DNA from 3 places in the Streptomyces saintjeani genome. Region 3 is predicted to be linked to each of the others. Evidence: riboswitches for the same ligand, from Rfam matches in the RefSeq annotation. Region 3 holds a riboswitch; each other region holds the start of a gene.
The links. Region 3 has a riboswitch for cobalamin ahead of metE (5-methyltetrahydropteroyltriglutamate--homocysteine S-methyltransferase). Riboswitches for the same ligand answer to the same signal wherever they lie in the genome.
Positions count from the first base shown of each region.

Region 1: another riboswitch for cobalamin. It lies ahead of ACQCO7_RS09695 (cobalamin biosynthesis protein); the one in region 3 lies ahead of metE (5-methyltetrahydropteroyltriglutamate--homocysteine S-methyltransferase).
Region 2: another riboswitch for cobalamin. It lies ahead of ACQCO7_RS28580 (ribonucleoside-diphosphate reductase subunit alpha); the one in region 3 lies ahead of metE (5-methyltetrahydropteroyltriglutamate--homocysteine S-methyltransferase).

Region 1 covers NZ_CP189624.1:2,166,668-2,176,283, forward strand. The annotation lists gene ACQCO7_RS09655 (ABC-F family ATP-binding cassette domain-containing protein) at 1-390, opposite strand, end outside; gene ypfJ (KPN_02809 family neutral zinc metallopeptidase) at 580-1,470, shown strand; gene ACQCO7_RS09665 (VOC family protein) at 1,588-2,001, shown strand; gene ACQCO7_RS09670 (hypothetical protein) at 2,056-3,537, opposite strand; gene ACQCO7_RS09675 (alpha/beta hydrolase) at 3,752-4,873, opposite strand; gene ACQCO7_RS09680 (class II aldolase/adducin family protein) at 5,045-5,713, opposite strand; gene ACQCO7_RS09685 (anion permease) at 5,843-7,060, shown strand; gene ACQCO7_RS09690 (hypothetical protein) at 7,081-7,302, shown strand; cobalamin riboswitch at 7,452-7,592, shown strand; gene ACQCO7_RS09695 (cobalamin biosynthesis protein) at 7,694-8,650, shown strand; gene ACQCO7_RS09700 (cobyric acid synthase) at 8,647-9,616, shown strand, end outside.
Region 2 covers NZ_CP189624.1:6,232,538-6,242,153, forward strand. The annotation lists gene ACQCO7_RS28575 (ribonucleotide-diphosphate reductase subunit beta) at 1-709, opposite strand, end outside; gene ACQCO7_RS28580 (ribonucleoside-diphosphate reductase subunit alpha) at 709-3,069, opposite strand; cobalamin riboswitch at 3,203-3,327, opposite strand; gene mctP (monocarboxylate uptake permease MctP) at 3,679-5,289, opposite strand; gene ACQCO7_RS28590 (DUF3311 domain-containing protein) at 5,286-5,543, opposite strand; gene ACQCO7_RS28595 (GntR family transcriptional regulator) at 5,670-6,434, opposite strand; gene ACQCO7_RS28600 (glycoside hydrolase family 3 protein) at 6,613-8,229, shown strand; gene nagB (glucosamine-6-phosphate deaminase) at 8,369-9,154, opposite strand.
Region 3 covers NZ_CP189624.1:1,100,040-1,109,655, reverse strand. The annotation lists gene ACQCO7_RS05060 (cytochrome P450 family protein) at 1-720, opposite strand, end outside; gene ACQCO7_RS05055 (allantoin permease) at 860-2,506, opposite strand; gene metE (5-methyltetrahydropteroyltriglutamate--homocysteine S-methyltransferase) at 2,674-4,965, opposite strand; cobalamin riboswitch at 5,109-5,328, opposite strand; gene ACQCO7_RS05045 (MFS transporter) at 5,507-7,009, shown strand; gene ACQCO7_RS05040 (ABC transporter permease) at 7,396-9,117, shown strand; gene ACQCO7_RS05035 (ABC transporter ATP-binding protein) at 9,215-9,616, shown strand, end outside.

The DNA of each region.
Region 1 (9,616 bases), 1.1 Mb from region 3:
GCCCTTGGTGAGGAACTCGGTCTCCTGGCGCTCGTACTGCCGCAGCGCCTTCTCGCGGGTGGCGCCGCTGCCGTTCGCGATGCGCTGTTCGTTGTCGCGCATCTTGCGGATCAGTACGTCGAGCCCGCGCGCGGAGAGGATGCGGTCGCGGGCGAGGACGTCGAGGTCGCCGGTGCGGGGGTCCTGCGGGAGGTAGCCGACCTCGCCGGAGCGGGCGACCTGGCCCGCGGCGGGCTGGCCCTCGCCGGCCAGGACCTTCGTCAGGGTCGTCTTGCCGGCGCCGTTGCGGCCGACGAGGCCGATGCGGTCGCCCTTGGCGACGCGGAAGGTGGCGCTCTCGATGAGGATGCGCGCGCCTGCGCGCAGTTCGATACCGGAGGCGGAGATCACGGACAGACTCCAAGGCGTGTTCGGGTGACTGGACGAGGGTGTGCGGACGATCCCGTCGTCTAATGCGCGAGGAGAATGGCCATGGGGCCAGTCTAACGGGGGCCCGCAAGGAGTTTTGCGGCCACGGGCGCTGGGCCGTCCGGGTGAGCTGCGGGGGCGGGGACGCCGATCGCACGGCACGCTGGGCGCATGCAGTTCGACGACGACGCACCGCTGGACACCTCCGAGGTACAGGACGTGCGCGGGAGCCGGATCCCGGGCGGGCGGGCCACCGTGGGCGGCGGGATCGCCGGGGTGATCGCGCTCCTGCTGGCACTGTTCCTCGGCGTCGGCCCCGACCAGCTCGGGCTCTCCTCGGGGAGCGACGGGCCGACCGCGTCCGCCTCCTCCCTGGCCCAGGTGCAGCAGTCCTGCCGGACCGGGCGGGACGCGAACACGAAGGACGACTGCCGGATCGTGGCCGTCGTCAACAGCGTGCAGGACTACTGGAGCGAGGAGTTCCGGCAACGCGGCGGGACGTACACGCCGTCGCCGACGGTCCTGTTCAGCGGGCGCGTCAACACGGCGTGCGGGGCCGCGAGCGCCGCCGTCGGGCCGTTCTACTGCCCCGGCGACCGCAAGGTCTACCTCGACCTCGGCTTCTTCGACGAACTGCGCACGAAGTTCGGGGCGAGCGGCGGGTCCTTCGCGCAGGCGTACGTCGTCGCGCACGAGTACGGCCACCACGTCCAGGACCTCCTCGGCACCCTCGGGCGCGCGCAGGACGGCCGTACCGGCGCGAACAGCAACGCGGTGAGGGTGGAACTCCAGGCCGACTGCTACGGCGGTGTCTGGGCGCGGCACGCCACCACCACGAAGGACCCGGCGACCGGGCGGCCCCTGCTGACGAACCTCACCGACGCGGACATCCGCGACGGCCTCGACGCGGCGGCCTCCGTCGGGGACGACCGGATCCAGGAGCGGTTCCAGGGGCGGGTCACGCCGGAGTCGTGGACGCACGGGTCGGCGGCGCAGCGGCAGCAGTGGTTCGACACCGGGTTCCGCAGCGGTGACATGGAGCGGTGCGACACCTTCCGGTGAGCCGGTCCGTCCGGCTGTCGCGGGCTTTCCGACGCCGTTGTCAGTGGCGGGTGCCAGACTGGGCGACAGGTGATTTTCCGGCAGGAATCCCCAGGGATCGGTCAGGGAGTGGTCGGCATGGCGGGAGCGGCGAGCGGGCGTCCGAGCATCTGCCCGACGGTGCTGTACGGCGACGCGAAGGCGGCGATCCGGCAGCTCACGGAGGCGTTCGGCTTCACGGAACTGACGGTGTACGAGGGCGAGGGCGGGGTGATCCTCCACGCCGAACTGGTGTACGGGAACGGGGTCGTGATGCTCGGCTCCAAGGGGCGGGGCGGAGTCTTCGACACGGTGATGAAGGGGGCCGGGCCGACGGGGACGTACGTCGTGGTGGACGACGTGGACGCGCATCACCGGCGGGCGGTGGAGCAGGGCGCGGAGATCCTGATGCCGCCGACGGACCAGGACTACGGGGCGCGGGACTACATGGCGCGGGACCTGGAGGGGAACGTGTGGTCGTTCGGGACGTACGCGCCGGAGGTCAGGGGGTGAGATGAGGAGGCTGTGGGGGATGCCGGGGGCGGTGGGGCGCCCCCTGCGGGGCGGTCAGCTGCCTCCGGTGTGGACCTGGAAGGCCGCTCTGCGGACGGCCTTCGCGAGGGCCGGGTCCGGGTGGGCGGCGGCGAGGGCCACGAGGACCTGGACGGTGCGGGGGTGGCCGACCGCGCGGACCTCGTTCAGGAGCGCGGGGACGGTCGGCTGGAGCGCCGATTCGAGGTGGCGGACCAGCATCGGGGCCTCGCCGTGGTCGGCGACGGCGGCGGCCGTGTCCACCCAGAGCCAGGTCGCCTCCTCGCGCGTGAGGACCTCGTGCGCGTCCTCCGGGTCGACGCCGTCGTGCTCCGCGAGCCACAGCAGGGCGTACGGGCGCAGGGCGGGTTCGTCGACGACCGCGCGGACGTCCGGCTCGGCCGGGGCGCCGACGACGCGCAGCGCCTCGAAGGCCAGGCCCCGCAGGAGGGCGTCCTCGCCGCGCGCCGCGACCAGGAGTTCCGTGACCGCGCTGCCGACCGTGCGGGCCGCGAGCCAGGCGCGGTACTCGGAGCGGGCCGCGTTCGGGCGCAGTTGGGCGCAGCCTCGGAGCATGTCCTCGGCGGCCTGCTCGATGTTCCCGGCGGGGCTCTGCGCGGCCACGCAGATCTGCTCCAGCTTGACCCAGGTCGCCCAGCTGCCCAGGGGGGTGAGGGTCGCCTGCCCGCCACCGCCGGTGAGCGCACCGACGATGGCCAGCGCGTGGAGGGCCCAGTCGAGGAGGGGGGCGAGTTCGACGGGGTCGGGGGCGGTGGGGAGTGGCTGTTTGGTGAGCCCGGCAACTCCCGTGGGCGCGGCGGGTTCCGTGCCGGTCTCCGTCGGCGCCTCGGCGAAGCCCTCGTCCCCGTCCGCCCCCGCGGCGTACGGGATCTCGCAGCGTTCCGTGCGGAGTTCGGTGACGCGTTGGGCGAGGAGGTCGAGGAGCTGTTCGACGGGGACAGGCCCGGCGGAGAGTTGGAGGAAGGAGAGGACCTGCGGCATCGCCGAGACGACCTCGGCGACCGTGGCGGGCTCCTCGTCGGCCGGTTCGGGGACCGCGAGGGACCAGGCGTCGAAGAGGGCCACCCAGCCGCGGAGCACCGCGCTGTCGTCGCGGTTCCAGGCGCGCAGCCGCCAGCCGGGGCGCGCGCTCGCGCCGTGCACCTCGATGAGGCCGGCGAGCCTCGCGGTGTCCCAGTCGGAGCGGACCTGGTCGACGCTCAGGCCGAGGTCGCTCGCCGCGCGCCGCGCGGTCGCCTCGGAGAGGGTCGCCCTGCCGTCGATGGTCGCGGCGTCCTTGCCGGGGCCGAGGGCGTTGTCCGCCCAGCGGGCCACGCGGGCGGCGGCGGCCAGGCCCGAGCGAGCCATTCTGGCCAGTTCCGCCGGGGCCGGTGTGCCTTCCGGGGGGCGGGGCGCGGCGCGGCGCGGGCGCCGCTGGTTCACAGCTGAGGGGGCGGCGGCCAGGGGTCGCGGGCGGACGAGTCGAAGCCTGGAGTCGCGCGGGATACGGGACGTCACGGGTGCAGTCTTCCGGTTGACGGTCCGAAAACCCAAACGGAATGTCACGGGGGGCTACGGGACTGGCCAACGCACGGGGTGCGGAGAGGGGACGGAGAGGGTGCTCGGGACGGGGACGGGACCAAGCGGAACGCCCGCTACCGGGGCGGGTGGATGTGCCGGGACTCACACCGGCGGGGCCCGGTGTTCGGCCGGCGCCGTTCATGTCGGCCGCTCACATCAGCGGCGTCAAGAACCTCCGCAGGGTCTCCTCGTACGCCGCCGGGTCCGCGTTCCACATCGCGCCGTGCGGGGCGTCGCGGACCTCGTGGAGGGTCGTGAGCGCGGGCGCCCGCGCGGCGAGGCGGCGGGAGAGGTCCCAGGGGGCGACCGTGTCGCCGGGGCCGTGGACGATCAGTGTGGGGACGCCGGGGAGCGTGCCGTCGTCGTCCGGGGGCTCCGCCCCGTTGCCGAGGCGGCCCAGCGCCGCGCGGACCGCCAGCGGGAGCAGGGCGCCCGGGGTGCGGCGGGCGGCGGCCAGCGAGCGCAGGGCCGTCTGCCAGTCGAGGAGCGGGGAGTCGAGGACCAGGCCGCAGACGCGGTCGGCGAGGCCGGAGCGGGTGGCCGCGCGCAGGGCCATCGCCGCGCCGGTCGACCAGCCGAGCAGGATCACGCGGTCGGCGCCGTGCGCGAGGGCGTACCGGATCGCCGCGTCGACGTCCCGCCACTCCGTCGTACCGAGGTGGTTGAGGCCGTCCGGCGGACGCGGCGCGCCCTCGTCGCCCCGGTAGGCGGGCACCAGGGTCGGGAAGCGGCGGCGGTGCAGGAACCCCAGGACGTTCAGGGCGTGTTCGCGGCCCGCGCCGAGGCCGTGCACGGCGATCACCCAGGTGCGGCGCGCGCCGGGCACGAACCAGGCGGGCAGCGTGCCGAGTTCGCCGGGGACACCGACGTCCGTGTGGGTCAGGCCGAGGGCCGTCGCCGGGTCGCCGACGTGCAGGCTCGGGGTGAGGCGTACGGCCGTGCCGGGGCCGAGCGTGCCGTACGAGACGCGTTCCAGGCGGCGGACGACCGTGTCGGCGTCGCGCGGGGCGTTCGGCAGGACCGGGCCGATCACCGCGTGGACGTCCGCGCCGGTGATGCCGTACGTGCCGGGTCTGAGGGCGGCGAGGTCGCGGGTGAGCGTGATCCGGCCGGCGGCGGTGGCATGCACCGTGAGCTTGGGTTCCGTCGGCAGGGGCCGGCCCGGCGGCGCCTTCAGCGCCGGGTCGCTCGCCATCCGGCCGGCGGCGACGCTCGCCGCGCCGGCGGCCACTACTGCGGAGACGGCGACGGCCGTCGCTTTGACTGGGCGCACGGGTCCAGTGTCCGGGTGGTTCGCGGGGGAGGCCAGTGGTGCGGGGCCGGGCCGGGGGCTCGGCGGAGCCGGACGGGTGGGCTCGGCGGGGGCGGCGCAGGGTGCGGCGTGGCTTTCGTACGGCCGTTGGGGGCGTGTGCCCGGCCGGTACCCCGCCGACGGCGCGTCCCCTCAGACCGTCCCCTGCCCGTACCCCTTCAGCTTGTCCCCCGCCTCCCGCACCTGGTCCGGGGTCAGCAGGCTCGGGGTGTGGCCCGGGACCGAGGCCGCCGTCAGCCAGAGGTGGCACATCCATTCGAGCTGGGCCGTGTCGGTGAAGGCGCGGTCGAGGGTGGGGGCGTACGCGAGGGTGCCGTGGTTCTGGAGGAGGCAGGCCGTGCGGCCTCGGAGGGCCGTGAGGATGTTGTCGGCGAGCTGCTCGGTGCCGTACGTCGCGTAGGGGGCCACGCGGACCGGGCCGCCCAGGGCCCCCGTCATGTAGTGGACCGCCGGGAGTTCGGGGACGAGGGTGGAGACGGCCGTCGCGTGGACGGCGTGGGTGTGGACGACGGCTCCGGCGTCGGTCGCGCGGTAGACCGCGAGGTGCATGGGGAGTTCGCTGGTCGGCCGGAGCGTGCCGAGGACCTGGGTGCCGTCGAGGCCGACGCCTGTCACGTCCTGGGGCCCCAGCCGGTCGTACGGAACGCCTGTCGGTGTGATCAGGACCACGTCTGCGAGCCGTACCGAGACGTTTCCCGATGTACCCACCACGAGTCCGTCGGTGACCGTGCGGCGTGCCGTCGCGATCAAGGACTCCCATGCCGCGGCCTCTTCGGGACGCGGGCGCCTCTGCTCAGCCATACGGGTGATCCTGCCAGGTGTCGGAGTCATGCCCACAGTGACACCGCGAAGCCCTGTCCAGTTCATCTTCCGTTCATCCAGGTTACCTACGTTCAACCTGCCGATTACTACGAACGATTGTCTGGGTAAATGGAAAACTTCTCGCTGATCCTCGCGATAGTGGTGGTAACCGCTCTCGCGTTCGATTTCACGAACGGTTTCCACGACACAGCCAACGCGATGGCCACCACCATCTCGACCGGCGCACTGCGGCCCAAGGTGGCGGTGGCCATGTCCGCCGCACTGAACCTTGTGGGGGCGTTCCTCTCCGTGGAGGTCGCGAACACGATCTCCAAGGGACTTGTCGACGAAAGCGGTATACGACCCGAGGTGATCTTCGCGGCGCTGGTCGGCGCGATCCTCTGGAACCTGCTGACCTGGCTGGTCGGCCTCCCCTCCAGCTCCTCGCACGCCCTGATGGGCGGCCTGATCGGCGCGACGCTGGCCTCCGCCGGGACCGGCGCGGTGCACGGCGACGTGCTGGTCACGAAGGTGCTGATTCCCGCAGTCGCCGCGCCGATCGTCGCCGGGGTCGCCGCGATGCTGGCGACGCGGCTGTCGTACACCCTGGCGAAGAAGGCCGACGGAAACGCGGCCGAAAAGGGTTACCGGTTCGGGCAGATCGCCTCGGCCGGGCTCGTCTCGCTGGCGCACGGCACGAACGACGCGCAGAAGACGATGGGCATCATCACGCTGGCGCTCGTCGCGGGCGGCTCGCTCGCGCCCGACTCGGACCCGCCCACCTGGGTCATCCTCTCCGCCGGCCTCGCGATCGCGCTCGGCACGTACCTGGGCGGCTGGCGCATCATCCGCACGATGGGCAAGGGCCTCACCGACCTCCAGCCGCGCCAGGGGTTCGCGGCGCAGACGTCCGCCGCGACGGTCATCCTCGCGTCGTCGCACCTCGGCTTCTCCCTCTCCACCACGCACGCGGTCTCCGGGTCCGTGATGGGCGCGGGGCTCGGCCGCAAGGGCGGGGTCGTGCGGTGGTCGACGGCCACGCGGATGTTCGTCGCGTGGGGGCTGACGCTGCCGGCCGCCGCACTGGTCGGGGCGCTCGCGGAGTCGGTCACGGACCTGGGCGACTGGGGTACGGCCGCCGTCGCGGTGTTCCTCGTCGCGTCGAGCGCCGCGATCTGGAAGGTCTCGCGGCGTGAGGTCGTGGACCACAACAACGTGAACGACACGGACGAAGCCGTCGCGACTCCGGTCGCCGGTGCCGTCGAGGCCGCCGACATCAAGGTCGTCATCCCCGCTCCGGCGACCGCCACCACCGACCCGGCCGCTCCCCCGGCCGCGACCGTCTGACCCCGAAGGACACCGCAACCATGAAGATCGACTGGTCCGCACTCGGCTCCGTCTTCGGTGTCAGCCTCGTGGTCACCGTCGGGATCGTGACCCTCTTCACGCTGGGCGTGATGGGCCTCTCCCGCCACGAACGCGCCCAGGCCGACGGGGGTTCGGCGGCGCTCGCGGTGACGGGGGCGTACGCGTGTTTCGCGGCGTGCCTGGGGGCTGTGGCGTACGGCATCAGCCTGATCGTCGCCTGAGCTCTCCGGAAAACCGGCAGCAACCGTTTGCACAACCCCGTGCGGCTTCGGCTGTGCGGGGTTTCGTGCGTGGGTGTGGGCCGGGTCACGGGTGGGGCCGTGTGGGGTTCTGCACACTCCGCTCTCGCAGGTCAACGGTGAGTTGACGGGTGTTTGAGGCCCGTGGTGGACTGCCAGGGCCATGTACGGCGGCTCAGGAGGAAGTCCGGTGCGAATCCGGCGCGGTCCCGCCACTGTGACCGGGGTAGTCATCCCCGGGAGCCAGGAACTCCCACCGCCGGTCTCGTCGAACCAGGGCGTGGACACCCTGAGTGAGGACATACCGCCATGCTCGGCCGCCGATTGAGGAACCGACTCCGACCGCCGACCGTTCCCACGGCCGGCTGAGCCGATGGGTGCCGATCGCATCTACGCGTACGGCGCCGCCGCCGGACTCCTCGGTGACCTGCTGTTCGGCGATCCCCGCCGGGGGCATCCGGTCGCCGCGTTCGGGCGCGCCGCGGTGTCTGTGGAGCGGGCGTTGTGGCGCGACCACCGGGGGTGGGGGGCGCTGCACACGGCTGTCTGCGCGGGGGGCGCGGTGGCTCTCGGCGCGGCCTCGCAGGCTGCCGTACGCCGCTCCCCCGCCGCTTCCCTCGCCCTGACCGGCGTCGCCACCTGGGCGGTCGTCGGCGGTACCTCCCTCGCCCGCGAGGCCCGGCACATCGGGCGGTCGCTGGCGGCCGGGGACGTCGACGCGGCGCGGGCGCGGCTGCCGCACCTGTGCGGGCGCGATCCGCAGGCGCTGGACGCCGACGGGATCGCGCGGGCCGTTGTGGAATCGGTTGCTGAGAACACGTCCGACGCGGTGGTGGGCGCGCTGGTGTGGGGGGCCGTGGGCGGGGTGCCGGGGCTGCTCGGGTTCCGGGCCGTCAACACGCTCGACGCGATGGTGGGGCACCGGTCGCCCCGGCACCTGCGGTACGGGTGGGCCTCGGCCCGGCTCGACGACGTCGCCGGGTGGCCGGGGGCCCGGCTGACGGCCGTGCTCGCGTGTGTCGCCGGGGACGATGCGCGGGGGGCTGTGCGGGCCTGGCGGGCGGACGCGGTGACGCATCCGAGCCCCAACGCGGGGCCGGTGGAGGCGTCGTTCGCGGGGGCGTTGGGGGTGCGGATGGGGGGGACCTTGTCCTATGCGGGTCGTGTTGAACACCGGCCCGTGCTCAACGGGGGTGGACGCGGGGTCGTCGTCGGGGACATCGAGCGGGCGGTACGGCTGTCCCGGCGGGTGAGTTGGCTGGCGCTGGGGGCGACGGTCGCTGGACGGATGTTGTGTAAACGGTTGCTGAAAAAGGGGGCCAGCGTATGAGCGGCGGGCTACTGGTCGCCGGGACCACCTCCGACGCCGGGAAGAGTGTCGTCACCGCCGGGATCTGCCGGTGGCTCGTACGGCAGGGCGTGAAGGTCGCGCCCTTCAAGGCGCAGAACATGTCCCTCAACTCGTTCGTGACCCGCGAGGGTGCCGAGATCGGGCGGGCGCAGGCCATGCAGGCGCAGGCGTGCCGGATCGAGCCGACCGCGCTGATGAACCCCGTGCTGCTGAAGCCCGGCGGGGAGCGGAGCAGTCAGGTCGTGCTGATGGGGAAGCCCGTCGGCGAGATGGACGCGCGCCGGTATCACGGGGGCCGGCAGGAGCAGCTTCTCGGGACGGTGCTCGACTGCCTCGCCGAACTCCGGTCCACGCACGACGTGGTGATCTGCGAGGGCGCCGGATCGCCCGCCGAGATCAACCTGCGGCGCACCGACATCGTCAACATGGGCATCGCCCGGGGCGCGGGGCTCCCTGTGCTGGTGGTCGGGGACATCGACCGGGGCGGCGTCTTCGCCTCGTTCTTCGGGACGGTCGCCCTGCTCTCGCCGGAGGACCAGGCACTGGTCGCCGGGTTCCTGGTGAACAAGTTCCGCGGCGATGTGTCGCTGCTGGAACCGGGGCTGGAGATGCTGCGCGGGCTGACCGGACGGTCGACGTACGGGGTGCTGCCGTTCAGGCCGGGCCTCGGGATCGACGAGGAGGACGGCATGGCGGTGTCCCTGCGGGGCGCCGTACGGGAGTCCTCGCTCGCGCCGCCGGTCGGTGACGAGATCCTCCGGGTCGCCGTCTGCGCCGTGCCGTTGATGTCGAACTTCACGGACGTGGACGCGCTGGCCGCCGAGCCCGGCGTGGTGGTGCGGTTCGTGGACCGGCCGGAGGAACTCGCGGACGCGGACCTGGTCGTCGTACCCGGAACTCGGGGGACGGTGAAGGCACTTGAGTGGCTGCGACAGCGGGGGCTGG
Region 2 (9,616 bases), 5.1 Mb from region 3:
CGAAGAGCTCCGGCTCCTCCTTGCGGACGGTGTCGACGACCTCGAACGCGAACGACATGTGCATCGTCTCGTCGCGGAACACCCAGTTGGTGCCGGTCGCCAGGCCGTGCAGGAGACCCCGGCTGCGGAACCAGTAGACGTACGCGAAGGCGCCGTAGAAGAACAGGCCCTCGATGCACGCGGCGAAGCAGATCAGGTTCAGCAGGAAGCGGCGGCGGTCGGCCTGGGTCTGGAGGCTGTCCAGCTTCTCGACCTCGTTGATCCACTTGAAGCAGAACTCGGCCTTCTCGCGGATCGAGGGGATGTTCTCGACGGCCGCGAAGGCCGCGTTGCGGTCCTCCGGATCGGGCAGGTAGGTGTCGAGCAGCGTCAGGTAGAACTGGACGTGCACGGCCTCCTCGAAGAGCTGGCGGCTCAGGTACAGCCGCGCCTCCGGGGAGTTGATGTGCTTGTACAGCGTCAGCACGAGGTTGTTCGCGACGATCGAGTCACCCGTCGCGAAGAACGCCACGAGCCGCCCGATGAGGTGCTGCTCCTCGGGGGACAGCTTCGCGAGGTCCGAGACGTCCGAGTGGAGGTCGACCTCCTCGACGGTCCAGGTGTTCTTGATCGCGTCCCGGTAGCGCTCGTAGAAGTCCGGGTAGCGCATCGGGCGAAGCGTCAGCTCGAAGCCCGGGTCGAGCAGGTTCTTGGTGGCTTCGGTGGTCATTACTGGCAGGCCTCGCAGGACTCGGGGTTTTCGAGGGAGCAGGCGACCGCGTCGGGGTCGGGGGTGGCCTGCACCGGGACAGCTGCCTGGGCCGCGCGCGCGATCCGCGTCGCCGGGCGCGAGCGCAGGTAGTACGTCGTCTTCAGCCCGGACTTCCAGGCGTACGCGTACATCGAGGAGAGCTTGCCGATCGTCGGCGTCTCCAGGAACAGGTTCAGGGACTGCGCCTGGTCCAGGTACGGCGTACGGGCCGCAGCCATGTCGATCAGACCGCGCTGCGGGATCTCCCACGCCGTGCGGTACAGCGCGCGGACGTCCGCCGGGATCCAGCCGAAGTCCTGCACCGAGCCGTTGGCCTCGCGCAGCGCCTCACGGGTACGGGCGTCCCACACGCCGAGGTCCTTCAGGTCCTGCACCAGGTACGAGTTGACCTGGAGGAACTCCCCGGACAGCGTCTCGCGCTTGAACAGGTTGGACACCTGCGGCTCGATGCACTCGTACACACCGGCGATGGACGCGATGGTCGCGGTCGGCGCGATCGCCAGCAGCAGTGAGTTGCGCAGGCCGGTCGACGCGATCCGCTCGCGCAGCGCCGCCCAGCGCTCCGGCCAGGTGAACTCGACGCCGAAGTGGTCGGGGTGCAGCACGCCACGGGCCGTACGGGTCTTCTCCCAGGCGGGGAGCGGACCGGACCGCTCGGCGAGGGTCGCGGACGCCTCGTACGCGGCGAGCATGATGCGCTCGGCGATCCGCGTCGACAGCTCCTTCGCCTCGGGCGAGTCGAACGGGATGCGCAGCTTGAAGAAGACGTCCTGGAGGCCCATCGCGCCCAGGCCCACCGGCCGCCACCGGGAGTTGGAGCGGCCCGCCTGCTCGGTCGGGTAGAAGTTGATGTCCACGACCCGGTCGAGGAACGTCACGGCCGTACGGACGGTCTCGTCCAGCCGCTCCCAGTCGATGTCGCCGCCGGTGACGAACGCGCCCAGGTTCACCGAACCCAGGTTGCAGACGGCCGTCTCCCCGTCGTCCGTGACCTCCAGGATCTCCGTGCAGAGGTTGGAGGAGTGGACCACGTGGCCCGGCTCGGCGGTCTGGTTCGCCGTACGGTTCGCGGCGTCCTTGAACGTCATCCAGCCGTTGCCGGTCTGCGCGAGCGTGCGCATCATCCGGCCGTACAGGTCCCGCGCGGGGATCGTCTTCTTGGCGAGCCCCTCGGCTTCGGCCTTCCGGTACGCCGCGTCGAACTCGTCGCCCCACAGGTCGACCAGTTCCGGCACGTCCGAGGGCGAGAACAGCGACCACTCCTGGTCGGCGTTCACGCGGCGCATGAACTCGTCCGGGATCCAGTGCGCGAGGTTCAGGTTGTGCGTACGGCGGGCGTCCTCGCCCGTGTTGTCCCGCAGCTCCAGGAACTCCTCGATGTCGGAGTGCCAGGTCTCCAGGTACACCGCCGCCGCGCCCTTGCGCCGCCCGCCCTGGTTCACGGCCGCGACACTCGCGTCCAGCGTCTTCAGGAACGGCACGATGCCGTTGGAGTGCCCGTTCGTGCCCCGGATCAGCGAACCCCGGCTGCGGATACGGGAGTACGACAGGCCGATGCCGCCGGCGTGCTTCGACAGGCGGGCGACCTGGTGGTAGCGGTCGTAGATGGAGTCCAGCTCGTCCTTGGGGGAGTCCAGGAGGTAGCAGGACGACATCTGCGGGTGCCGGGTGCCGGAGTTGAACAGCGTGGGGGAGGACGGGAGGTAGTCCAGGCGGCTCATCAGGCCGTACAGGGCGGCGACCTCGTCCAGGGCTCGTACGGTGTCGTCCTCGGCGAGCCCGGAGGCCACGCGCAGCAGGAAGTGCTGGGGCGTCTCGATCACCTTGCGGGTGATCGGGTGCCGCAGCAGGTACCGGCTGTGCAGGGTGCGCAGGCCGAAGTAGCCGAAGCGGTCGTCGGCCACCGGGTCGATCAGGCCGTCCAGGTAGGTGGCGTGCAGCCGCGCGAACTCCGCCGTGCGGTCCGCGATCAGGCCCTCGCGGTGGCCCACGGAGACCGACTCCGTGAACGTCGTCACACTCTGCGAGGCGGCCTCCGCGCGGATGCTGATCGTCAGCAGGCGCGCGGCGAGACGCGAGTACGCCGGGTCCTCCGAGATCAGGCCCGCGGCGGCCTCCGTCGCCAGCTCCCGCAGCTCGGCCTCGTCCGCCCGCGCGGAACGGCCCCGCAGCGCCGCGGCGGCGACCCGGCCGGGGTCCGCGTCGGGGAGGTCGGCGGTCAGCTCCGTCAGGGTCCGCAGCAGCGCGGTACCGGGACCGTCGGTTCCGGTCTCGACCGCCTGGACCTCTGAAACGGGTTCGGCTGGCGCGATGGTCACGTGAGGCTCTCCCTCGCTCGGCAAGGGGCCTTCGCGGGAGGGCATGGGGCAGCACGGACGCACGACACGTACGCGTACCCGGCCCACTCCGCGAGGCCCGGACGTCAGGGCACGCCGGGCCGTCCCTGAGCACGGCTGGCGCTTGCTGCCGACAGGTCCTCGGACTGACTCCTGGGCGCGTATGCGCACAAGTACACCGTTGCGGGACAGTTCCGGATTCCCACCGGATTCCCCTGCGGCGACAGCGAGCATGAGCATACATCTAGTGCCGGCCTGTCAGGTCACCCCCAGATGTTGTGTCGCGTCGGCTTCGGAGCGTCAACTGTTGGGTGGGAAGTGTGAACTCGGGAGTGTCGGGACGAAAGGCCGCGAGCCGCCGTGGGGCTTGCTGTCCGGGGGCGGCTGCGGGTCCGCCGTGGCTGGTCGCGCAGTTCCCCGCGCCCCTGGAAAAGATGCGCCGCGCGCACTTTTCGTCGGCGCGGCGGCAGCCGCGTACAGAGACAGCAGCGCGCCCCTGAAAGCGCGCGGCAGCGCGTCTTTCAGGGGCGCGGGGAACTGCGCGAGCGACCACGACGGTGCCGCAGCCGCCCGACGGCAGGGAGCGCCGAGCTAGTGGGCCGCTCCCGACGTCGCCGGGGGAAGTTCCGTCTGGACCCCCGGGTCGCCCGCGTCCGCCGTGTAGTCCGACGGACTCGTCTCGTCCACCCCGTCCGGCGCCTTCGCCGCGCGCAGGACGAACGTCAGGACCACCGTCACCGCCACGTTCAGGACGAACGCCGTGAGGCCGATGTAGCCGATCTCACCGATGCCCGGGATCTCCTTCGAGCTGCCGCCGAAGTGCTTCTGCGTGGGGGAGGCGACGCCGTACGCGGCGATCGTGCCGTAGATCATGCCCACGGCCCAGCCGCCCAGCAGGGCCCAGCGGTGGAACCAGCGGGTGAAGAGGCCGCCGACCAGGGCCGGGAAGGTCTGGAGGATCCAGATGCCGCCAAGGAGCTGGAAGTTGATCGCGGTGGTCTTGTCCATCGTCAGGACGAAGATCAGGGCGCCGACCTTCACCAGGAGCGAGACCAGCTTGGAGATCTTCGTCTCCTGCTCCGGCGTGGCGTCCGGCTTGAGGAAGTCCTTGTAGATGTTCCGCGTGAAGAGGTTGGCCGCCGCGATGGACATGATCGCCGCCGGTACCAGCGCGCCGATGCCGATCGCCGCGAACGCCACGCCCGCGAACCAGTCGGGGAACATGTCCTCGAAGAGCTGGGGGATGGCCAGCTGACTGTTGCCGTGGGTGTCGACGTTCGCCGCGATGGCCATGAAGCCGAGGAGGGCGAGCAGGCCGAGCATGAGGGAATACAGCGGCAGGATCGTCGTGTTGCGGCGGATGACGTTGCGACTCCGGGACGACAGCGTCGCCGTGATCGAGTGGGGGTACATGAACAGCGCCAGCGCGGAGCCCAGCGCGAGGGTGGCGTACGTCCATTGCCCCGCCTCGGCCGGGACGAGGCCCCCCTGTTTCGCGGCGGTGTACTTCTCGCTCGCCGAGGCGAAGATGTCGTCGAACCCGCCGAGCTTGATCGGGATGTAGATGATCGCCACCGTGATCACGATGTAGATCAGCGTGTCCTTGACGAACGCGATCAGCGCCGGCGCCCGCAGCCCCGAGGAGTACGTGTACGCGGCCAGCACGCCGAAGGCGATCAGCAGCGGCAGGTCCTTGACGAACCAGTTCGTGTCCTCGCCGCCCCCGACGCCCATCACGTCCAGCACCGCCTGGATGCCGACGAGCTGGAGCGCGATGTACGGCATCGTCGCGAGGATGCCGGTCACCGCGACCGCGAGGGACAGCCCCTTGGACCCGAACCGCCCGCGCACGAAGTCGGACGTGGTGACGTACCCGTGCTTGTGCGAGACGGACCACAGCCGGGGCAGGAACGTGAAGATCAGGGGGTAGATGAGGACCGTGTACGGCACGGCGAAGAACCCGGCCGCGCCGGCCGCGTACACGGCTGCCGGAACCGCGACGAACGTGTACGCCGTGTACAGGTCCCCGCCGAGCAGGAACCACGTCACCCAGGTCCCGAACGACCGCCCGCCGAGCCCCCATTCGTCGAGGGAGTCGGTCTCGGCCCGGCGCCAGCGCGCCGCGAGGAACCCCATGACGGTGACCGCGAGGAAGAAGAAGATGAAGACGCCGAGCGCGACGCCGTTCACGCCGTCGTTCACTTCGACGCACCCCCCTTGCGGGCGCGCTGGTCACGCTGCCACAGCTTGTACGCGGTCATGGTCAGCGCGGTCGAGATGAGGACCCACAGCATCTGGTACCAGTAGAAGAACGGGATGCCGATGAACCGCGGGTTCACATCGGCATACGACCCGACCCACAGCAGCGCCACGAAGGGCGCGAACAGACAGAGGGCGATGACGACGCGCACCGGCGTCACCACCGCTTCCTCTGCCCTCGGTGGGGTCTCTGACATCGGCGGCTCCGTCCCCTCGCTGGGATCACCAGTGATCACCACTGCAATGCGCAGGCAATCTAAGTGACGGATAAGCGCAGCGGAAGCCCTGCTGACGGATCGTCCTGAAGCTGTGTTGCTCCGTCGCTAGTCGACAGGCCGCTTGAGCCGTGCCACGAACTTGTACCGGTCCCCCCGCCACACCGACCGCACCCACTCCACGGGCTCCCCCCGCAGGTCCAGGGAGTGCCGGGACAGCATGAGCATCGGCAGCCCCACGTCCGTCCCGAGGAGCCCCGCCTCGCGCGGCGTCGCGAGCGCCGTCTCGATGGTCTCCTCGGCCTCGGCGAGCCGGACGTCGTACACCTCGGCGAGGGCGGTGTACAGGGACGTGTACTTGACGAGGGACCGGCGCAGGGCCGGGAAGCGCTTGGCGCTGAGGTGCGCCGTCTCTATGGCCATCGGCTCCCCGTTGGCCATCCGCAGCCGCTCGATGCGCAGGACCCGGCCCCCGGACGTGATGTCGAGCAGCTCGGCGAGCCGGTCGTCGGCGGTGACGTACCCGATGTCGATGAGCTGCGAGGTCGGCTCCAGCCCCTGCGCATGCATGTCCTCGGTGTACGAGGTCAGTTGGAGCGCCTGGGACACCTTCGGCTTCGCGACGAACGTGCCCTTGCCCTGGATGCGTTCGAGCCGGCCCTCGACGACGAGTTCCTGGAGGGCCTGGCGGACGGTCGTCCGGGACGTGTCGAACTCGGCCGCGAGCGTGCGTTCCGGCGGGACGGCCGTACCGGGTGCCTGCGTCTGGGTGATGTCCAGCAGATGCTTCTTCAGACGGTAGTACTTGGGCACACGCGCGGTACGGACGGTCGCTCCACCCTCGTTCTCCGCACTGCTGACGTCGGTGCTCATGGCCTGCCTTCCCGGCTCGCACGGGCCGACCTCCCGTCGGCCGCGGCTCACATCGTGGCACGGGATCGTGTGTACGGGTGCCCGTACGGCCAGGTCGGTTCCGGTCGCGGCCGGTAAGAACTCCCTGCGTACGGCGTCCCGGCCCTTGACACGACCCTTGGTCCGGTCCAAGCTCGCGATGCTGGTCTACACCATTCGGAGGGTGGCCTTGGCGGAGACGACTGTGACCCGGGACGCCCTCGCCGTCCTCCAGCCCGGCTTCACCGGGACGACCGCCCCCGACTGGCTGCTGCGCCGCCTCGACGAGGGCCTCGCCGCCGTCGGCCTCTTCGCCCGCAACATCGCCGGTCCCCGGCAACTCGCCGACCTCACGGCCGAGTTGCGCAAGGTCCGGCCCGATGTGGTGATCGCCCTCGACGAGGAGGGGGGTGACGTCACCCGCCTCGAAGCGCGCCGGGGGTCCTCCTTCCCCGGCAGCCTCGCGCTCGGCGTCGTCGACGACACCGGCCTCACGCACTCCGTCGCCGCCGAGCTGGGGCGCCGGCTCGCCGAGTGCGGGGTCACCCTCGACTGGGCGCCCTCCGCGGACGTCAACACCGACCCCGGCAACCCCGTCATCGGCGTACGCTCCTTCGGCGCCGACCCGGCGCTGGTCGCGCGGCACACCGCCGCGTACGTCGCCGGGCTCCAGTCCGCCGGGGTCGCCGCCTGCGCCAAGCACTTCCCGGGGCACGGGGACACGTCCGTCGACTCCCACGAGTCGCTGCCGCGCATCGACGTGCCGTACGGGACGCTGGCCGCCCGCGACCTGCCGCCCTTCCGCGCGGCCGTCTCCGCCGGGGTCCGCGCGATCATGACCGCCCACATCCTCACACCCGCCCTCGACCCCACCCGCCCCGCGACCCTCTCCCGCCGCACCCTCGACCTCCTGCGCCACGACCTCGGCTACGACGGGCTGATCATCACCGACGGCATGGAGATGCGGGCGGTGGCCGACACGTACGGCGTCGAACGGGGCGCCGTCCTCGCGATCGACGCGGGCGCGGACGCGATCTGCGTGGGCGGGGGCCTGTCGGACGGCGAGACGGTGATCCGCCTGCGGGACGCCCTGGTGACCGCGGTCCGCACGGGCGACCTCGCGGAGGAACGCCTCGCGGAGGCGGCGGGGCGGGTACGGGCGCTGGCGCAGTGGACGACGACGGCTACGCGGGCGGCGAGCTTGGGGACTGGCGTCGCTGCGAACTCGGGGGCTGGTCTGGGCGCGGGTCTGGGTGTGGGTGCGGGCTCGGGTGCGGGTCTGGGTGCAGGTCCGGGCGCGAGCCTGAGCGCCGGTCCTGCCGCGAGCCCGGGTATCGGTCTGGAGGCGGCTCGAAGAGCGCTCCGGGTGACGTCCCCGGAGAACCTCCCCCTGACGGCGCCCCCTTACGTCGCCGCCTTCACCCCGCTGGCGAACATGGCGGTGGGCGACGAGACCCCGTGGGGCCTGGCGCCTGCCCTGGCCGAGCTCCTCCCCGGCACCGGCACCGGCACGTTCACGGGCCCTGAGGCGGGCCGCGAGGCCCTGTCGGCAGCGGTCGGCCGCCGGATCGTCGCCGTCGTCCGCGACGAACACCGCCACCCCTGGATGTCCACGGCCCTCACCACCCTCCTCGACGCCCGCCCCGACACGATCATCGTGGAAATGGGCGTCCCCCACGCCGCCCCCCGAGGCGCGGCCCACATCGCGACCCACGGCGCGGCGAGGGTGTGCGGCTGGGCCGCGGCGGAGGTGATCGCGGGGGTGCGGGGGGTTTGAGAGGGCGGCGGGGTGGCTGAAGGCCGAGGGCGTACCCGCCGGCCCCGGGGAGGGCTGATGCGTGGTGAACCCGGCCTCGGCTTCCTGCCCCGGCCGGCTCCCGCCTGTTCCGGGCTCTCGCCGGTCCCCTCAGATCCCCTCAGATCCCCTGCCACTCCGGCTTGTTGTCGTACGTGTGCCGGAAGTAGTCCGCCAGCTTCAGCTTCGACGCCGCCGCCTCGTCCGCGACGATCGTCGCGTGGGGGTGGAGCTGGAGCGCCGAGGCGGGGCAGATCGCTGCCACCGGGCCCTCCACCGTCGCCGCCACCGCGTCCGCCTTGCCCTCGCCCGTGGCCAGGAGGACCAGGTGGCGGGCCTCCAGGATCGTGCCGATGCCCTGGGTGATGACGTGGTGGGGTACCTGGGCGATGTCGTCGTCGAAGAAGCGGGCGTTGTCGACGCGGGTCTGCTGCGTGAGGGTCTTGATGCGGGTGCGGGAGGAGAGGGAGGAGCAGGGCTCGTTGAAGCCGATGTGGCCGTCCGTGCCGATGCCGAGGAGCTGGAGGTCCACACCGCCGGCCTCCGCGAGCGCGCGGTCGTACGTCGCGCAGGCCGCCTGGATGTCGTCAGCGGCGCCGTCGGGGCCGAGGAAGGCGGACATCGGGATGCCGAGCGGCGTGAGGACCTCGCGGCGCAGGACCGAGCGGTAGGACTCGGGGTGCTCGGCGGGCAGCCCCACGTACTCGTCGAGCTGCGCTATCCGTACGGCGGAGACGTCCGTCCCGCCCGCGCGGACCCGCGCCGCGAGCGCCTGGTAGACCGGCAGCGGAGTGGACCCCGTGGCCACCCCGAGCAGGGCGTCGGGCTTACGGCCCACCAGCCGCGCAATGGCCTCGGCGACGAGCTCCCCGCCGGCGGCGGCGTCCGGGACGATCACAACTTCCACGCTGGCCTGCCGTTCTGAGGACGATCCGAAAAGGACATGTGGTTTAGACCACTCTAATCTAGTCGACCCGGTCCGGCCCCGGGGGTGTCGTCCGCCTGTCCGTCCGCTGAACATCCGCCGGAATCCGCTCCGGGACCGCCGAAATTGCCCCGCCGATCAGTCCCCCCACGGGAACCCGCACAGGCTAGGCTGCGTTGGAACGTGCAGAGCGTTCGACGCAGTACGGCTTCCGCTCTCCCCGCACAGGAGGGCGGACCGAGGACCCGGTGCTCTCTGCCCTGACTGCTCCGGTTCCTCACCTTTCGGCCGATCGGGACCGCACACCCCGTGGCCGGGATTGCTCCGGGCTGCGGTGCCGCGAGGGTTGAGGGTCCCTCCAGGCGCCGCGGCCCGCGGGTGTTTCCGGGGGCATACTCCGGGGCGCTCCCCGGGTATGCCGTGACGATGGGATTCAGCACATCG
Region 3 (9,616 bases):
GACCGTCGTCTCGTGGCCCGCGCTGAGCAGGAGGAACACCATCGCGACGAGTTCCTCGCCGGAGAGGCGGTCGTCGTCGATCAGCGCGGAGAGGAGGTCGTCGCCGAGTGTCCGCCGCTTCGCGGCGATCAGGTCGGTGAGGTACGCCGTGATGTGTCCGGCCGCCGCGCTCACCGTCTCCGGCGCGCCGGTCGCGTTGTAGTCCTGGGTCCAGCCGCCGAACGCGTCCCGCTCGCCCTCCGGGAGGCCCAGGAGTTCGCACATCACCGTGATGGAGAGGGGGAACGCGTAGTCGCCGATCAGGTCGATCTCGGGGCGGTCCGCGAGTCCGTCCAGGAGGGACGCGGAGAGGGCCTCGGTGCGGGGGAGGAGGGCGGTGACGCGGCCGGGGGTGAACGCCTTCGACACGAGGCTCCGCAGCCGGGTGTGGGCGGGCGGATCGCTGTTCAGCATGTGCCCGGCGGTCTTCCGCGCCACGGCCCGGGGCGCCCGCCCCGGCACGGTGTTCCGCCGGAACAGTTCCCCGACGGCCTCCGCGTCCTTGCCGAACCGGGAGTTCGCCAGAACCTCCCGGACATCGCCGTACCGACTGACCACCCACACCCGCAGCCCGTCCGGGGTGACGACGGTCCGCACGGGCTCGTCCCGCCGCAGCACCGCGTACGTACCGTGCGGATCGGCCCAGAACCCCGCCCCGAAACTCTCACCTAATGTGACCATGCGGTCACATTACTTACTCTTTACCTCGTGAGAAAGACCGACCGGAACCGGCCGCTCCGTCACGGCGGCGACACGGAGAACGGGGACGACTCCCTCGGTCGTGAGGTCGTCATCCCCGTTCTCGTGGGGTGAAGGGGGGTTACACCGTCGCCGGGAGGACGTGGTCGCCCACCGTGTCCGTGCTCAGGCACAGGGAGCACACCGTCGCGTCGTGGGTCGCGCAGGCCGTGAGGTCGGGGCGTTCGTACGGCTGGTGGCAGACGTGGCAGTCGTACGTCGTGGCGCTGGGGTTGCCCTCCGGGTCCAGGAGGGGTTCCGCTATGCCGTCGTCCGTGCGGCGGAGGTAGTACTTGCCCTTGGTGGCGACCGCCATCACGGGGGTCAGGACGAAGGCCAGGACCGCCGCCGCCACCGGGGAGTACGGCTGGAGCGTGTCGCCCAGGGCGTGGAAGTACATGGCGATCGAGAGGCCCGAGGCCGCCACGAAGGAGACCACGCCCACCGGGTTCACCGCGTACAGCATGCCCCGGCGGAACTCCGGCTGGAGCGGGGAGATCTTCAGCAGGTACTTGTTGACGCCGATGTCCGTCGCGACCGTCACGACCCACGCGATCGCGCAGTTGGAGTAGAAGCCGAGGATGCTGTTGAGGAAGCTGAACATGTCGGCCTCCATCAGGATCAGTGCGAAGGAGAGGTTCACCAGCACGAACACCATGCGGCCCGGGTAGCGCTTCGTCACCCGCGTGAACGAGTTCGTCCAGGCCAGCGAACCGGAGTACGCGTTCGTCACGTTGATCTTGATCTGGCTGATCACGACGAGGACGACGGCGAGCGGAACGACCAGCCAGGACGGCATCATCGCGTCGAACGCGCCCCGGAACTGCTGGATCGGCTCGGGAGCCGCGTCCGCCCCGACCTTCGCGATGATGTACACCGCGAGGAACACGCCGATCGCCTGCTTCAGCGCACCGAGGACCACCCACCCGGGACCGGCCATGATCACGGCCGTCCACCAGCTCCGCTTGTTCTCCTCGGTCTTGGGCGGCATGAACCGCAGGTAGTCGATCTGCTCACCGATCTGCGCGATGAGGGAGAGACACACGCCGGCACCCAGCAGCACGGACGCCGTGTTGATGCCGCCCTCGCCGTCCGTACCCGCGTAGTTCAGGAACTTGTCGACCGTGCCGGGGTCGGTCGCGACCAGGTACACCAGCGGTCCCACCATCAGCAGCAGCCAGACCGGCGTCGTCCACACCTGGAGCTTGCTCAGCGCCTTCATGCCGTAGATCACGAGCGGGATGACCATCAGCGTGGAGACCAGGTAGCCGAGCCACAGGGGGAGTCCGAGGCCCAGCTTGAGCCCCTGGGCCATGATCGACCCTTCGAGCGCGAAGAAGATGAACGTGAAGCTCGCGAAGATGACGCTGGTCAGCACCGAGCCGTAGTACCCGAACCCCGAGCCCCGTGTGATCAGGTCCAGGTCGATGTTGTACCGCGCGCCGTAGTACGCCAGCGGGAACCCCGTCACGAAGATGACCACGGCGGCCACGGCGATCGCCACGAGCGCGTTGCCGGTGCCGTGCGCGAGGCCGATGCCGGCGCCGATCGAGAAGTCCGCCATGTAGGCGATGCCGCCCAGCGCGGTCGTCGCCACGACCATCGGGGTCCAGCGGCGGTAACTGCGGGGCGCGAAGCGGAGGGTGTAGTCCTCCAGGGTCTCCTTCGTGGCCTGGTCGGTGGTCGGGGACGGGCCGGTGCGTACGTCTGTCTGCGGCTCGACGCTCACTACGTCTCCTTGCGGCGGGGGCGGGGACGGGATGCCCCGCGGCACGGCTTGCGGGAGCACGGAGACGGTAGGCAGGGGGTGTTACCCCTAAATACTTCCCGTATGAAGGAGATGTTTCGCTGCACGGGTGAAGTCCCCGGGCATCCCCGGGGACTTCACCTCCTGGCTCAGTGCAGTTCGGCCCGTACCCTCCGCGCCGCCGTCACCAGGTTCTCCAGCGACTGCCTCGTCTCCGGCCAGCCCCTCGTCTTCAGGCCGCAGTCCGGGTTCACCCACAGGCGGTCCGCCGGGATCGCCTCAAGGCCCGCCCGCAGCAACGCCGATGCCTCCTCCGCGCTCGGTACGCGCGGCGAGTGGATGTCGTACACCCCCGGGCCCGCCTCCCTCGGGTATCTGTGCGCCGCCAGTTCGCGGGCCACCTGCATGTGGGAGCGGGCCGCTTCGAGGCTGATCACGTCCGCGTCCAGGTCGTCGATCGCCTGCACGACGTCCCCGAACTCGGCGTAGCACATGTGCGTATGGATCTGGGTGCGCGCGCGTACGCCGGACGTCGCCAGGCGGAACGCCTCCGTCGCCCATTCCAGGTACGCCGCGTGGTCCGCGCGCCGTAGCGGCAGGGTCTCCCGCAGCGCGGGTTCGTCCACCTGGATCACCGAACTCCCCGCCGCCTCAAGGTCGCCGACCTCGTCCCGCAGGGCAAGAGCGACTTGGCGGGCCGTCTCGGCGAGCGGCTGGTCGTCCCGTACGAACGACCACGCCAGCATCGTCACCGGCCCCGTCAGCATCCCCTTGACCGGGCGGGACGTGAGGGACTGGGCGTACGACGTCCAGCGGACCGTCATCGGGTCGGGGCGGGAGATGTCCCCGGCGAGGATCGGGGGACGGACGTACCGGGTGCCGTACGACTGGACCCAGCCGTGCTGCGTGGCGAGGTAGCCCGTGAGCTGTTCGGCGAAGTACTGGACCATGTCGTTGCGTTCGGGTTCGCCATGGACCAGCACGTCGATCCCGGCCTTCTCCTGGAAGGCGATCACCTCCTGGATCTCGGCGCGGATGCGGTCCTCGTAGCCGTCGAGGCCGATTCGCCCGGCCCGCAGGTCCGCGCGGGCGGCGCGCAGTTCGCCGGTCTGCGGGAACGAACCGATCGTGGTCGTCGGCAGCGTGGGCAGCCCGAGATGCGCGCGCTGCGCCAAGGCCCGTTCGGCGTACGGCTGTTCGCGGCGCGTGTCGGCCGGGGTGACCGCGGCGGCGCGGGCCCGCACCGCGGGGTCATGGGTGATCGGCGATCCCGCGCGGGACGCCAGGTCCGCGTGGTTCGCCGCGAGTTCGGCGGCGATCGCGCCGGTGCCGCTGGTCAGACCGTGGGCCAGGGTGACGACCTCGGCGGTCTTCTGCCGGGCGAAGGCGAGCCAGCGCAGGATCTGCGGGTCGGTGTCGCGTTCGAGGCCGGTGTCGAGGGGGACGTGCAGGAGGGAGCAGGAGGCGGCGACGTCGACGCGGTCGGCGAGTCCGAGGAGGGTGCCGAGGACGGTGAGGGACCCGGCGAGGTCGTTCACCCAGACGTTGCGGCCGTCCACCACCCCCGCGACCAGCCGCTTGCCGGGCAGCCCGCCGACGGACGCGAGGTCCGCCAGCGTGCCGGGCCGCGTGAAGTCGAGGGCGAGCCCCTCGACGGGCGCCTTCGCCAGCACCGGCAGGGCCTCGCCGGGCCGGTCGAAGTAGGTCGCGACCAGCAGCTTGGGCCGGTCGCCGAGTGCGCCGAGGTCCCGGTACGCGCGGGCGGCGGCGTTCAGCTCGGCCGGGGTGCGGTCCTGGACGAGGGCGGGCTCGTCGAGCTGCACCCACCCGGCGCGGGCCGCGCGCAGCCCGGCGAGGATCTCGGCGTACACCGGGAGGAGCCGGTCGAGGAGGGTGAGCGGGTCGAAACCGGCGTCGACACCGGGGGCGGGCTTGGCCAGCAGCAGGTAGGTGACCGGGCCGACCAGGACCGGGCGTGCGGTGAGGCCGAGGGCGAGGGCCTCCGTCAACTGGGCGATCTGCTGGGAGGGTTCGGCGCGGAAGACCGTGTCCGGGCCCAACTCGGGTACCAGGTAGTGGTAGTTCGTGTCGAACCACTTGGTCATCTCCAGCGGCGGCGCGTCCTGCGTGCCGCGCGCCATGGCGAAGTAGCGGTCCAGGGGGTCCTCGATTCCCGCGTGGCGTACGGGAACCGCCCCGACCATCACGCTGGTGTCGAGGACATGGTCGTACAGCGAGAAGTCACCGGTCGGCACCTCGTCGATCCCGGCGTCGGCGAGCCGCCGCCAGGTCGAGGCGCGCAGGTCGGCGGCGGTCGAGCGGAGTTCGCCCGCGGTGACGCGACCCTTCCAGTAGCCCTCGACGGCCTTCTTCAGTTCCCGGTTCTCACCCTGCCGGGGGTAGCCGTACAGGGTTGCCGCGGCTGCGGACTTCGTGGTCACGGAGATCTCCTTCACGAGACGATTCCCTGAGGTCCCGGCGACGGGACGGGGGCGTGAAGGACCCACCGGCCGGACGGCAGCGCCGTACGGCCTTCTGTGCGCCGACCCACCCGCGAGGTCACCGGAACTCCGCGCGCGAACAGCTCGCGCACGGGCAGTCGGCAGGTCTTCGGACTCACGGGCACGCCTCGTCCAGGACGAGGCACCTACTGGCCGTCGCTTCCCAGGTCCGTGCGGACCCAGTGCGTATGACGGCGGTCGTTCCCGCTCACCGCTGCGGGGCAGTCCCGGATTCCCACCGGGTTCCCTCTTGCGACGCGGCCCGTCTGGCTGACGGGGCGAACCGGCTGCGTCGATCAGCTTACGGGGCGAAGTCGCCGTACGGGCAAGCGTTTCGGGACACGGAAGCCGTGGATCGGCCTGTGACGCCGGTCTCACTATCGAAACGGTTGAGTTTCGCTAGTGAGGTGTGTAGCGTCACTGGAGTACGAAACCGTTTCGTTCGCGAGACGCCCGATCATCTCATCGGAGCAGGCCCCTTATGTCACAGACCACCGAGACGCCGGACACGACGTCACTCACCAAGACAGCCGAGGAACCCGCGTCCCGTCACCGCTGGTGGGTTCTCGCGATGATCGGCATAGCCCAGCTGATGGTCACGCTGGACGCGACGATCGTGAACATCGCGATGCCGTCCGCCCAGGCCGACCTCGGGTTCTCCGACGGTGACCGGACCTGGATCGTCACCGCCTACTCCCTCGCCTTCGGCAGCCTCCTGCTCCTCGGCGGCCGGATCGCGGACCTCTTCGGCCGCAAGGTCGCCTTCCTGGTCGGCGTCGGCGGCTTCGCGGCGGCCTCCGCGCTGGCCGGCGCCGCCACGAACTTCGAGGTCCTCGTCGTCGGCCGCACCCTCCAGGGCCTGTTCGGCGCGCTCCTCGCACCCGCCGCGCTCTCGCTGCTGACCACGACGTTCACCGACGCCAAGGAGCGCGCCCGCGCCTTCGGCATCTACGGCGCCATCGCCGGCTCCGGCGCGGCCGTCGGCCTGCTGCTCGGCGGTGTCCTCACCGAGTACCTCGACTGGCGCTGGACCCTCTACGTCAACCTCGCCCTCGCCGTGATCCCCCTGGTCGGCGGCTGGATCCTGCTCAAGCGCACGGCCCGCGAACCCGGCGCGAAGCTCGACATCCCCGGCACCCTCCTCGTCACCACCGGCCTTTTCGCCGTCGTCTACGGCTTCTCGATGGCCGAGTCCCACGACTGGTCCTCCCCGCGCTCCTGGGGCTTCCTGACCGCCGGCGGCATCCTGCTCGCCGCGTTCACCTGGTGGCAGACCAAGGCGTCCCACCCGCTGCTCCCGCTGCGCGTCCTGCTCGACCGCGACCGCGGCGCCTCCTTCGCCGTGATGCTGATCTCCAGCGCCGGGATGTTCGGTGTCTTCCTCTTCCTGACCTACTACCTCCAGCTCAGCCTCGGCTTCTCCGCCGTGAAGACCGGGCTCGCGTTCCTGCCGATGGTCGGCGCGCTGATGGTCGCGGCCACCCTGGCGACCAGCTTCCTCGTCCCCCGGATCGGCCCGAAGACCATCGTCCCGCTCGGCATGGGCCTCGGCGCGCTCGGCCTGGTCTGGATGACGGACCTCGGCCTGGACAGCACGTACGTCACCCACGTCATGCCGCCGCTGATCCTCACCGGCCTCGGCATCGGCCTGGTCATGGCGCCCGCGATGTCCCTGGCCACCAGCGGGGTCGCCGCGCACGACGCCGGGGTCGCCTCGGCCGCCGTCAACACGATGCAGCAGATCGGCGGCTCCATCGGCACGGCCCTGCTGAACACCCTCGCGGCGAGCGCCGCGACCAACTACCTGGACGGCAGGAACGCGGGCGACAAGCTCGTCCAGGCGCACGCCGCGCTGGAGTCGTACTCCACCGCGTACTGGTGGTCGGCCGGGTTCTTCGCGGTCGGCGCCGTCATCACCCTGCTGCTCTACCGCAGCGGCGTTCCGAAGGCCGACGAGAACGCGGCTCCCACGGTCCACATGTGAGCGGCATGTGGTGACCGCACTCTGAGCGGAGGGTGCGGGCGAACGGGCCCGGTGTCTGGGGAGACGCCGGGCCCGTTCGCGTGTCCGCGCGGGCTCGTTCGTCTGCGCAGGTGAGAGGCGGGCAAGAGCCTCCGCCTTTATTTGCGTCTGGACGCAAGAAGGTGCAGACTCACCCTGTCGGACCCGCCATGGGTGCAGTCACATCGCGGAACGGAGGCGGCCATGGGCGCAGAACCTCCCAGTCCGAGCCGCCCCCAGGGCGCTCGCTGAAACCCCCTTCTCTTCTTCACTCCCCACGCTCCCCCGGGTGACCCCGCCCCGCTGTCGGCGCGCCGCCGCCGGCCGGGGCGCCTCGCCGTGCGCAGAGTGTGGGCGGAGGCTCCGTGATGCTGATCCGTGCTGTCAAACGACCCCTGCTCTCCCGCTTCTCCTGGGTGGACGCGGCCGTCGCCGCCGCCGTCCTCGTGCTGCTCTACACCGTCCTGCGCGTCGGCCAGGGCACCACCGTCGCCTTCAACACCCACACCACCCTCCACGTCGACACCGACCCCGCGCGCCTCCCGTACGACGCCGCGCGCTCCCTGCTGCGGATGTTCGCGGCGCTCGCCGCGTCGGTCGTGTTCACCTTCGTCTACGCCTACGCGGCGGCCAAGAGCCGCAGGCTGGAACGCGTCCTGATCCCCGCGCTCGACATCCTCCAGTCGGTCCCCGTGCTCGGGTTCCTGACCGTCGCCGTGACCGGGTTCATCGCACTGTTCCCCGGCTCGCTGCTCGGCCTGGAGTTCGCGTCGATCTTCGCGATCTTCACCTCGCAGGCGTGGAACATGACCTTCGGCTTCTACTCCTCCCTGACCTCCCTCCCGCGTGAACTCGACGAGCTGTCACGGTCGTTCGGCTTCACCCGCTGGATGCGGTTCTGGAAGGTCGAACTCCCCTCCGGGATGATCGGCCTCGTCTGGAACGGCATGATGAGCTTCGGCGGCGGCTGGTTCTTCCTCGTCGCGTCCGAGGCGATCAGCGTCGACAACAAGCAGTACGCGCTGCCCGGCATCGGCTCCTACGCGGGCGCCGCCATTGCCGCCGGCGACCTCGGCAAGGTCGGCTGGGCGATCCTCGCCATGGCCGTCATGGTCATCGGCGTCAACTTCCTCTTCTGGCGCCCCCTCACGGCCTGGGCCGAACGCTTCAAGAACGAGCAGTCCGAGGCGGGCGAGGTGCAGAAGTCCGTCGTCCTCGACCTGCTGCGCCGCTCCCACTGGCCCCGGCTCCTCGGCAGGGCGCTGCGCCCCGTCGGGCACGCGCTCAGCAGGGCGGGGCGGGTGTTCGGCCGCGACGACCAGCGGCTGACCGTCGACCGGGCCAAGCAGCGCACCGGCGACGTCGTCTTCACCGTCGTCGCGGGCGGGCTGATCCTCTGGGGGCTCGCCGACCTCGGCCGCTACCTGTACGACCACACCGGGCTCGGCGTCTTCGGCGAACCGCTCCTCCTCGGGCTCGCGACGTTCGTCCGCGTGATAGTGCTGGTCGCGCTCGCCACCGTCGTCTGGGTGCCGATCGGCGTGAAGATCGGGTTCTCGCCCCGGCTGACGCGGATCGCCCAGCCCATAGTGCAGGTGCTGGCCTCCTTCCCGGCCAACTTCCTCTTCCCGCTCGCCGTCTGGTTCTTCCTCAAGACCGGGCTGTCCATCGACATCGGCGGCACGCTGCTCATGGCGCTCGGCGCGCAGTGGTACATCCTCTTCAACACCATCGCCGGGGCGATGGCCATCCCGACGGACCTCCGCGAGGCCATGGACGACCTGGGCGTCGTCGGCCGGCAGCGCTGGAAGCGGCTGATCCTGCCGGGGATCTTCCCCTCGTACGTCACCGGCGGCATCACCGCCTCCGGGGGTGCCTGGAACGCGTCCATCGTCTCCGAGGTCGTGACCTTCGGCGGTACGACACTGACGGCGACCGGGCTCGGCGCGTACATCGCGCAGGCCACGGCGAAGGGCGACAACCCGCATCTGCTGGCCGGGGTCGCGGTGATGAGCCTGTACGTCGTGCTGCTGAACCGGGTGCTGTGGCGGCGGCTGTACCGGCTGGCGGAGACGCGCTACTCGCTGTGACGCGGGGCGCCTGAAACGGCGTTCCCCGTGACGCGGGGTGCCTGAACCGGCGCTCCCGCTGAACTTGCTTGAATCTCACGTGCTTTGGAGTACGACCATGACGACCCTCACCAACGACCTCCTCCTCGAAACCGTCGGTCTCACCAAGTCCTACGCCGGTGCCGACGGCGAACTCCCCGTCCTGTCCGGCATCGACCTCCAGGTCCGCGCCGGTGAAGTCGTCGCGCTGCTCGGCAAGTCGGGGTCCGGCAAGTCGACGCTGCTGCGCTGCCTCGCCGGGCTCGTCCCGGCCTCCTCCGGCACCGTCACGTACAAGGGGACGCCGCTGACCGGGGCCAACCCCGGTACGGCCATGGTGTTCCAGACGTTCGCGCTGCTGCCGTGGCTCACGGTCCAGCAGAACGTCGAACTCGGCCTGGAGGCCAAGGGAGTCGGCCCGGTCGAGCGTGCCGAGGCCGCGAGGCAGGCCATCGAGCTGATCGGCCTCGACGGCTTCGAG